Regions from separate parts of the Clostridium senegalense genome, predicted to be linked through region 2. Evidence: riboswitches for the same ligand, from Rfam matches in the RefSeq annotation. Region 2 holds a riboswitch; the other holds the start of a gene.

Region 1 (4,190 bases), on a different contig from region 2:
TAAAAATACTAATAATTGTACTGAATGTAGTAGCGAAGCTAAGAATGAAAGCGGAAAAAATGAAGAACTTTTAGACTTAGTTAATCAAATAATTGCTACTATGAAGGGGAACAACTAATGGAAAATTATGAAGAATTACTAAAGGTTTTATTAGAAGCTGTAAAGGATAAAGGATCAAATGCTACAATTGGTGGAAATTCATCTGAAATTCCAGTAGGTGTTTCTAATAGACATGCACATCTTTCACAAAAAGATATAAATACTTTATTTGGCGAAGGTTATAACCTTACAAAACTTAAAGATTTATCTCAACCTGGACAATATGCATGCAAGGAAACTATAACAATTTGTGGACCAAAAGGTGCCATTGAAAAGATTAGAATCCTTGGACCAGCAAGAAGTAAGTCTCAAATTGAAGTGCTAATGGGAGACTGCATTAAACTTGGAGCAGCACAATATGTAAGATTGTCTGGAGAATTAAGCAAAACAGCTGGAATTACACTAGTTGGACCAAAAGGTTCTGTTCAGCTAGAAGAAGGTTTAATAGTTGCACAAAGACATATTCATATGACACCTGAAGATGCTAAAAATTTAGGCGTGTGTGATGGAGAGATAGTATCAATAAAATTTGATGATTTAAGAGGCGGAACATATAGCAACGTCGCTATTAGAGCTAATGATACTTCAAAGCTTGAATGCCATCTTGACATAGAAGAAGCTAATGCAATGGGCATTAACTCAAAATCAAAAATAACAATAGTAAAATAAGAAAACCACAAGATTAAAATAAGAGTTTATAATTAAAAAGGTAATATCATTAAAATAAGAGTTTATAATTAAAAATAAAATAAAAAAATAACTATATTTAGGAGGATTTTCAAATGAAATACGATGCATTAGGAATGATAGAAACAAAAGGTTTAGTAGGAGCAATAGAAGCAGCAGACGCTATGGTTAAAGCTGCAAATGTATACTTAATAGGTAAAGAATATGTTGGAGGCGGACTTGTAACTGTTATGGTTAGAGGAGATGTTGGAGCTGTTAAAGCTGCTACAGATGCTGGAGCTGCTGCTGCACAACGTGTTGGAGAATTAACATCAGTTCATGTAATACCTCGTCCACATTCTGAGGTTGAAGTAATTCTTCCAACAGCTAAAGAAGCTACAAAATAGTATTTTAATTAAAATAAAGGAGTTATTGCAAAATTAACTTGTAAAAGTTAATGGAGCAATAGCTCCTTTTTATAAAAATTTAGTTAAATAAAATCAGATTAATTATTTTAGGTTAATAATAGAAAATAAATATTTTATAAAAAGATTTGCATATGAGTTTGTTAGTACAAATATAAGTAGAAATAAAATAGATTTATATTAAATAAAATATAAAACTGTTGACAAATATAAAAATCATATGTAAAATAACGTATTAAATAAAAGAATATTGATTGTAGAGGTCGCGATAGTTATAAGTACCAATAATGAGGTAAGCACAATGATTTATTGGAAAAGGAGTTATCGCCGAAGGATATAACTTATGCTTTAAGGTTATATACCTGGGTATGTATAAAATATATGCATAACTGTCACAAGTTTAAATTGTGTTGAGCTACATTTGAGGAATAAATGGTATATTTATATTGATTTTATGTCCCCTTAAGTGTTACTTAAGGGGTTTTTTATATTTAAAAAGATATACACACCCTGTAGCAAAAGCAAAATACCAAAAATTGGGAGGAAACTATTATGAAATTACAAGGAACTATGTTGGTAAGAGAAAATGAATTGTATATAGGGGGTGTAAGTTGTAAAGAACTTAGAGAAAAATATCAAACACCACTTTACGTATTTGATGAAGAGTTAGTTAGAAATAACTGTAGAGAGTATGTAAAACATTTTAGAGTAAATAAAGAAAATAATAGAGTGGCTTATGCAGGTAAAGCATTTTTACCTATATATATGTGTAAGTTAATAAATGAAGAAGGGTTATATCTTGATGTAGTATCAGGAGGAGAATTATATACAGCATATAAGGCCCAATTCCCTATGGAAAAAATATTATTTCATGGAAATAATAAAACAATAGAAGAAATAAAAATGGGTGTAGAACTAGGAGTTGGAAGATTTGTTGTAGACAACTATTATGAATTAGAATTATTAGAAAAAATTTGTGAAGAAAAAGGTAAAAAGCAAGCTGTTTACTTTAGGATAACTCCTGGAATAGAAGCGCACACACATGAATATATAAAAACTGGACAAATTGACTCTAAGTTCGGATTTACGTTATCAAATGGAGAGTTATATAACGCATTAGAGAAATTGAATAATTATAAAAATATAGAGTTGGTAGGGATACATGCGCATATAGGGTCACAAATATTTGAAGTAGAGCCGTATTTAGATGAAGTTAAAATAATGATGAACTTAGTAAAAGAAATAAAGGAATCCTATAATATAGATATAAAAGAAGTAGATTTAGGTGGAGGGATTGGGGTTTATTATACGGAAGAAGATAAACCGAAAACAATAAAAATATTCTGTGAAGCTATAATAGAAAAAACAGAGGAAGTATGTAAAAAAATTGATATAAAAGTACCTATTTTAATAATAGAACCAGGAAGGTCAATAGTAGCAAATGGGGGAAGTACAATATATACAGTAGGAGCTATGAAACATATAAAAGGTATAAGAACTTATGTAAGTGTAGATGGTGGAATGACAGATAATATAAGACCATCTTTATACCAAGCAGGATATGAATGTGCAATTGCTAACAAAATAGGGGAAAAGAGAAAAAACCAAGTTACAATATCAGGTAAGTGTTGTGAAAGTGGTGATATACTTATAACAGATACTAATATTATGGACATAAAAAGTGGAGATATATTAATAGTTTCATCAACTGGTGCATATGGATATTCAATGGCATCAAACTACAATAAAATAACAAAACCAGCAGTAGTATCAGTACAAAATGGAAAAAGTAAATTAATATGTAAAAGACAAAGCTATGAAGATTTATTTAAATTAGAAGTAGTATAAAAGAAAAAAATTAAAAAATAGAATGTTAAAGTTAAACCCACAATTTTAGAAATTAAAATTGTGGGTTTATAAAAATATAGAAATATAAAAAATTAATTTGTAAGAGCTACAATAGGTTATTTAAAGTTTATTATTAGTTAAGATGTCGAAATAAACAGAAAAAGATATATACAACTATTCGAAATATTAATAGTTAAAACTTATCTATTTTAAATTTAAAAATTTTAGAATAAATATTAATTAAAAATGAATTTTATAAATATTTTATAATTTTACAACAATAAATATTTTCTATAATAATTACTTTAAAAATTACATTTTATGTATTTGAAAACAGTGAAACAAAAAAAATATTTAAAATTATAATATTATATTAAATAAATTATCATTAATAATAAAAAAATTTAATAAAATAAAATTTTTTTTAATAATTATATGAATAAAATTACATTTATTCAATAAAATTATTTTAATATAATTATTTGACATATATATTTTTTTTATATATTATTTTAGTCACAAGAAAAAATATACATGTCAAATAATTTTTTAAAGGAAAGATTTTATGAATATAAAAAAAGATGACAAAGAAATAATAAATAAGATAATACAATTATTTAAACCATATAAGTGGAAAATAATACTAGTTATTACTTGCATAATAATATCATCTGCTTTAAGTTTAATAACTCCGTTTATTAATCAAAAGTTAATAGACGAAGGGTTAGTTATGAAAAATTTTGATATTATTACAAAATATTCTATATATACATTGATGTTAATAATTATTATTCAATGTCTGGGTATAGTTGAAACTAAATATCGTTCTTATATAGAAAATATATTGTCATATAATCTTGAAAAAGAAGCTTTTAAACATACTTTAAAACTTAAAATGGATTTTTTTTGTAGTACAAATTATGCAGAAATAATGAGTAATTTAAGAACTGATATCAATAATATATCTCAAATAGCTAACCAAAGTACATTTTATATTGTTACAAGTATTTTTAGAATTATGGTAGGAATTGTAGGGTTAATAGTTATAGATTGGAGACTAAGTATTTTAGTGATGGTAGTAACCCCAGTAAGGTATTTCCTTGTTAAATATCTTGCTAAGAAAAAAAAGAATATATTTGAAGAAATGATTGA
Region 2 (4,190 bases):
TTAAAACATATTATGTATTTTAATAATATGTCTTACGTATAACTATATAATTTTTTTAGATAATTTAAATTCTTTTATTATTTTAATCAAAATATTTAGAATTTATAATTTATTATTAGTATAATAATACCATTAAATCACATTATTTCATAGCTGCTACACTATCATTCTACATATTTTTTGAAGGATATCTTGCCAATAACATAATTCCATTCACATATACATTAAAGAAAAATTTAAATATTACATGTAATTAATAGATAGTGAAGAGTTTTTTTAGGCTTAGGTTACAACCATAAAGTTATAATATAATTTCAAATAAAATATTTGTTCAATTTTATTATCCTCTCCACTATCTACTTTTTAATTATGCTATTTTATTATTATTTTCATCTTTTTCATTATATTTCAAATCAACATCTTCTAATTTTACTACTTTAGTCTTATTTTTAATTTTATATCCACCATATAAAATTATAAATAATGGTAATCCAATATAAGATGCTATCAATCCTTGCCAATCTATTGTATCCCCACTTAAATAACTATATCCTTGTCCTATTATTATTATTACACACATTACCAATGCAATAATTGGTCCTAATGGGTATAACTTAGCTTTATATTTTAAATCAGATAATTTTTTATTTTGTGCTATATAAGCTCTTCTAAATCTATAGTGACAAAGTGCAATACCTACCCAAGCTATAAATCCTGCTAATCCTGATGCCGCTACTAACCACACATAAACTGTATTTTCTGCAAAAATTCCTGTTAAAAAACATATTGATGCAATACAAGTAGTTAATATTATAGCATTAACAGGAACTCCTTTTGAATTGGTTTTTGCAAAAGTTTTTGGTGCCATTCCTTCTTTAGCCATAGCATGTAACATTCTACTTGATGCATACATTCCAGAATTTCCTGCTGATAATATAGATGTTAAAATTACAGCATTCATTATTGATGCAGCCATAGATATTCCTGCCCTTTCAAAAACAACCGTAAAGGCACTCTGTTCTACTCCTAACTCTGTATAAGGTATTATAGCCCCAATAATAACAATCGTTCCTAAATAGAATATTAATATTCTCCAAAATATAGTACTTACTGCTTTAGGTATAGTTTTCTCTGGATTTTCACTTTCAGCTGCTGCAACACCAACAAGTTCTGTTCCCTGAAAAGCAAATCCAGCTAATAAAAAAATCATAAATATTGAATTCTTCCCTCCAACAAAAGGTCCTCCATTTGCAGTAAAGTTTTTAAATCCTATTTTTTCTCCGCCTATTATTCCTAAAATAGTTAAAACTCCAATTAATAAAAATATTATTACTGTTATAATTTTTATACTAGCAAACCAATATTCTGATTCACCAAAAGCTTTAGAAGATAATAAATTCAACCCTACTATTATAGTTAAAAATACAATACTCCAGATAACCGGCTTTACATCTGGAAACCAATATTTCATTATCAAACCACCAGCTACCATCTCTGCAGCTATTGTTATTGCCCAGTTATACCAGTAATTCCAACCAAGTGCAAATCCCAATGATGGATCTATAAATTTTGTTGCATAAGCACTAAAAGAACCAGATATAGGCATATATGTAGCCATTTCACCTAAACTAGTAATTAAAAAATATACCATAACACCAATTAACCCATATGCTATTAGTGCGCCTCCTGGCCCTGCCTTATGTATGGTATCCCCCATTGCAAGAAATATGCCTGTCCCTATTGCACCTCCCATTGCAATCATGTTTAGGTGTCGTGATTTTAAACCTCTTTGTAACTCTTCATTGTTTTTCATTACGCTTCCTCCTTATGGGCATTTTATTAGGTAATCCATAATAACTGCTCAATTATTAATTCCCATAAGTAATTAACCAAGATACATACACATTGAATAAACTGAATAATTATTCACATTTTAAAAAAGAAAAAGCCATAAGCATATACTTATGGCTTCGAATTCCTTTTAAAAATAATCTTCAAAGTTTATAAAGTAATAGCCCTCCACAAAATATTTTGTGACAGTTTTATATATATTCTATATAAAACCAGCCAATAGCCTTAAAGCATACACTATTAACTTCGGCAAAATTCCCTTTCTTATTACTTCATCGTGCTTATCTCCATAATAATACTCTTTAATTTTGCTCCTCTATCTTAATTATTTACTTTTAATATATGTATTATTATGCATCCTTTAAACTTTTAAGTCAATAGATATTATCTTTTTCAGAATTAAATATATATTCTTTTTTTTCATTCATTAAACATTATTGATAAAGTGGCAAAGTTATTATAAACTCACTTCCTTTACCTAATTCACTTTTCAACTCAATAGTTCCTTTATGAAGTTTTATCAATTGCATTGTAAGTGTTAATCCAAGCCCACTTCCTCCATGCTCTTCTGACGATTTATCATAAGCTTGTGAAAATCTATTAAATATACTTTCATGATTCTGTTTGTCTATACCAACACCAGTGTCTCTTACAGATATTGAAACAGTATCACCGTTATCAAATATCTTTATTTCTATAAGTCCACCTCTATTAGTAAATTTAACTGAATTTCCTATTAAATTAATAATACATCTTTCAATATCACTTGGATCACACTCTATAATCTTTTCCTCAATCTCAGGATCAATTATAAGCTCTATGCCTTTATCCTCTATAAATTCTTTCATAGATAACGCTAATTCCTCAACTAAATAAACTATATCTACCTTTTGTATATGAATTTTATAGCTTCCTGAATCAATCTTAGATGTATCAATTATATTATTTATAAGCCTTAGCAATCTATTAGAATTCTTTGTCATGACATCTAAATAGTATATCATTTTTTCATTTTGTATTGCTATTCTATCTATAGTAAACCTATTTAAAAGTTGAAGTGTAGACATAACAACATTTAATGGAGTTCTTAATTCGTGCGATAAATTAATAAAATAGTTATTTTTATATCTCTCTGTCTCTATTAATTTGTCATATAATTTTTTATTTTCCTTTAATTTTGTATTAAGTTCCAAAGTTCTTTGATGAACCATCTTTTCTAATATATTTACATAATTCCATATTATATATATAAGTAAAGTTAATATTAAAATATAAATAAAATATGCAATAGGAGTTTTCCAAGGCGGATTCATTATATTTATCGATAACTTAGTTTCCTCACTCCAAACCCCTGCAGTATTTCTTGCTTTAACTGTAAATACATATTTTCCTGGTGGTATATTAGTGTAATTACCGTAATTTCTATTTTTACAATATACCCATTCTTTATCAAATCCATTTAATTTATAGCAATATTCAGTTTTAGATGTATTATTGTATTCTGGAAGAAAAAATTCTACATTAAAGTGATTTTCATTATATTTAAGTGTAATGTTTTTATTATACTTTAGTATATTTCCATTAAATAAAACCTCTTTAATAACTACCTTTGGAATATAATTATCTTGATTCAGATTTTTAGGATAAAATGTATTAAATCCATTAATTCCACCAAAAAACATTTCTCCTGATTTACTTTTAAACATAGAATAAGAATTAAATTCATTACTTTGCAATCCATCTGTTACATTAAATTTTAAAAATTTATTTTGTTTTATATCTAACTTTGACATACCATTGTTAGTACTCATCCATGGATTTTGTTCTTCATCTATAAGAAGACCATAAACAAAATTATTAGATAATCCTTCACTTTCTGTATATACTGTAAACTCCTCTGTTTTAGGATTAAATTTATTTAATCCATAATTAGTGGCTATCCATAAATTTCCTACATCATCTCCCCTTATACATTTAACACTATTCATACTTAAACAATTATCATCCACTATATGACTTGTATAATTTTTCACTGTTCCTTTTTCTCTATTATATTTTATAATTCCACCATTTAAGGCAGCTCCAATCCATAAATTTCCTTTATCATCTTCATATATAGATGTTATGAATTCATCTGTCAATCCACCCTTTTTAAAAATTTCTTTTTCTTCTTTAAATACTCCATTCTTATCCCTGCAAGTTAGTCCATTTCTTGACCCAATCCACATATTATCTTTACTATCAAAATAAATATATCTGGTCTCGTTAGATGATAATCCATCTTCTATGTAATATCTTGTGAACGTTTCCGTTCTTTTATCAAATTTATTTAATCCATC

What was found. A riboswitch is a leader RNA that binds a small molecule or an ion and turns the genes downstream of it on or off. The one in region 2 is predicted to bind lysine.
Region 1: it holds a riboswitch for lysine, as region 2 does, so the genes downstream of both, lysA (diaminopimelate decarboxylase) here and KQI36_RS11820 (amino acid permease) in region 2, are expected to answer to the same signal.

What each region holds. Positions count from the first base shown of each region.
Region 1 is NZ_JAHLNC010000001.1:1,008,491-1,012,680, reverse strand. It holds gene KQI36_RS04760 (acetaldehyde dehydrogenase (acetylating)) at 1-118, shown strand, start outside; gene KQI36_RS04755 (phosphate propanoyltransferase) at 118-768, shown strand; gene eutM (ethanolamine utilization microcompartment protein EutM) at 882-1,172, shown strand; lysine riboswitch at 1,440-1,616, shown strand; gene lysA (diaminopimelate decarboxylase) at 1,743-3,038, shown strand; gene KQI36_RS04740 (ABC transporter ATP-binding protein) at 3,604-4,190, shown strand, end outside.
Region 2 is NZ_JAHLNC010000006.1:167,488-171,677, reverse strand. It holds gene KQI36_RS11820 (amino acid permease) at 368-1,813, opposite strand; lysine riboswitch at 2,005-2,178, opposite strand; gene KQI36_RS11815 (ligand-binding sensor domain-containing protein) at 2,286-4,190, opposite strand, start outside.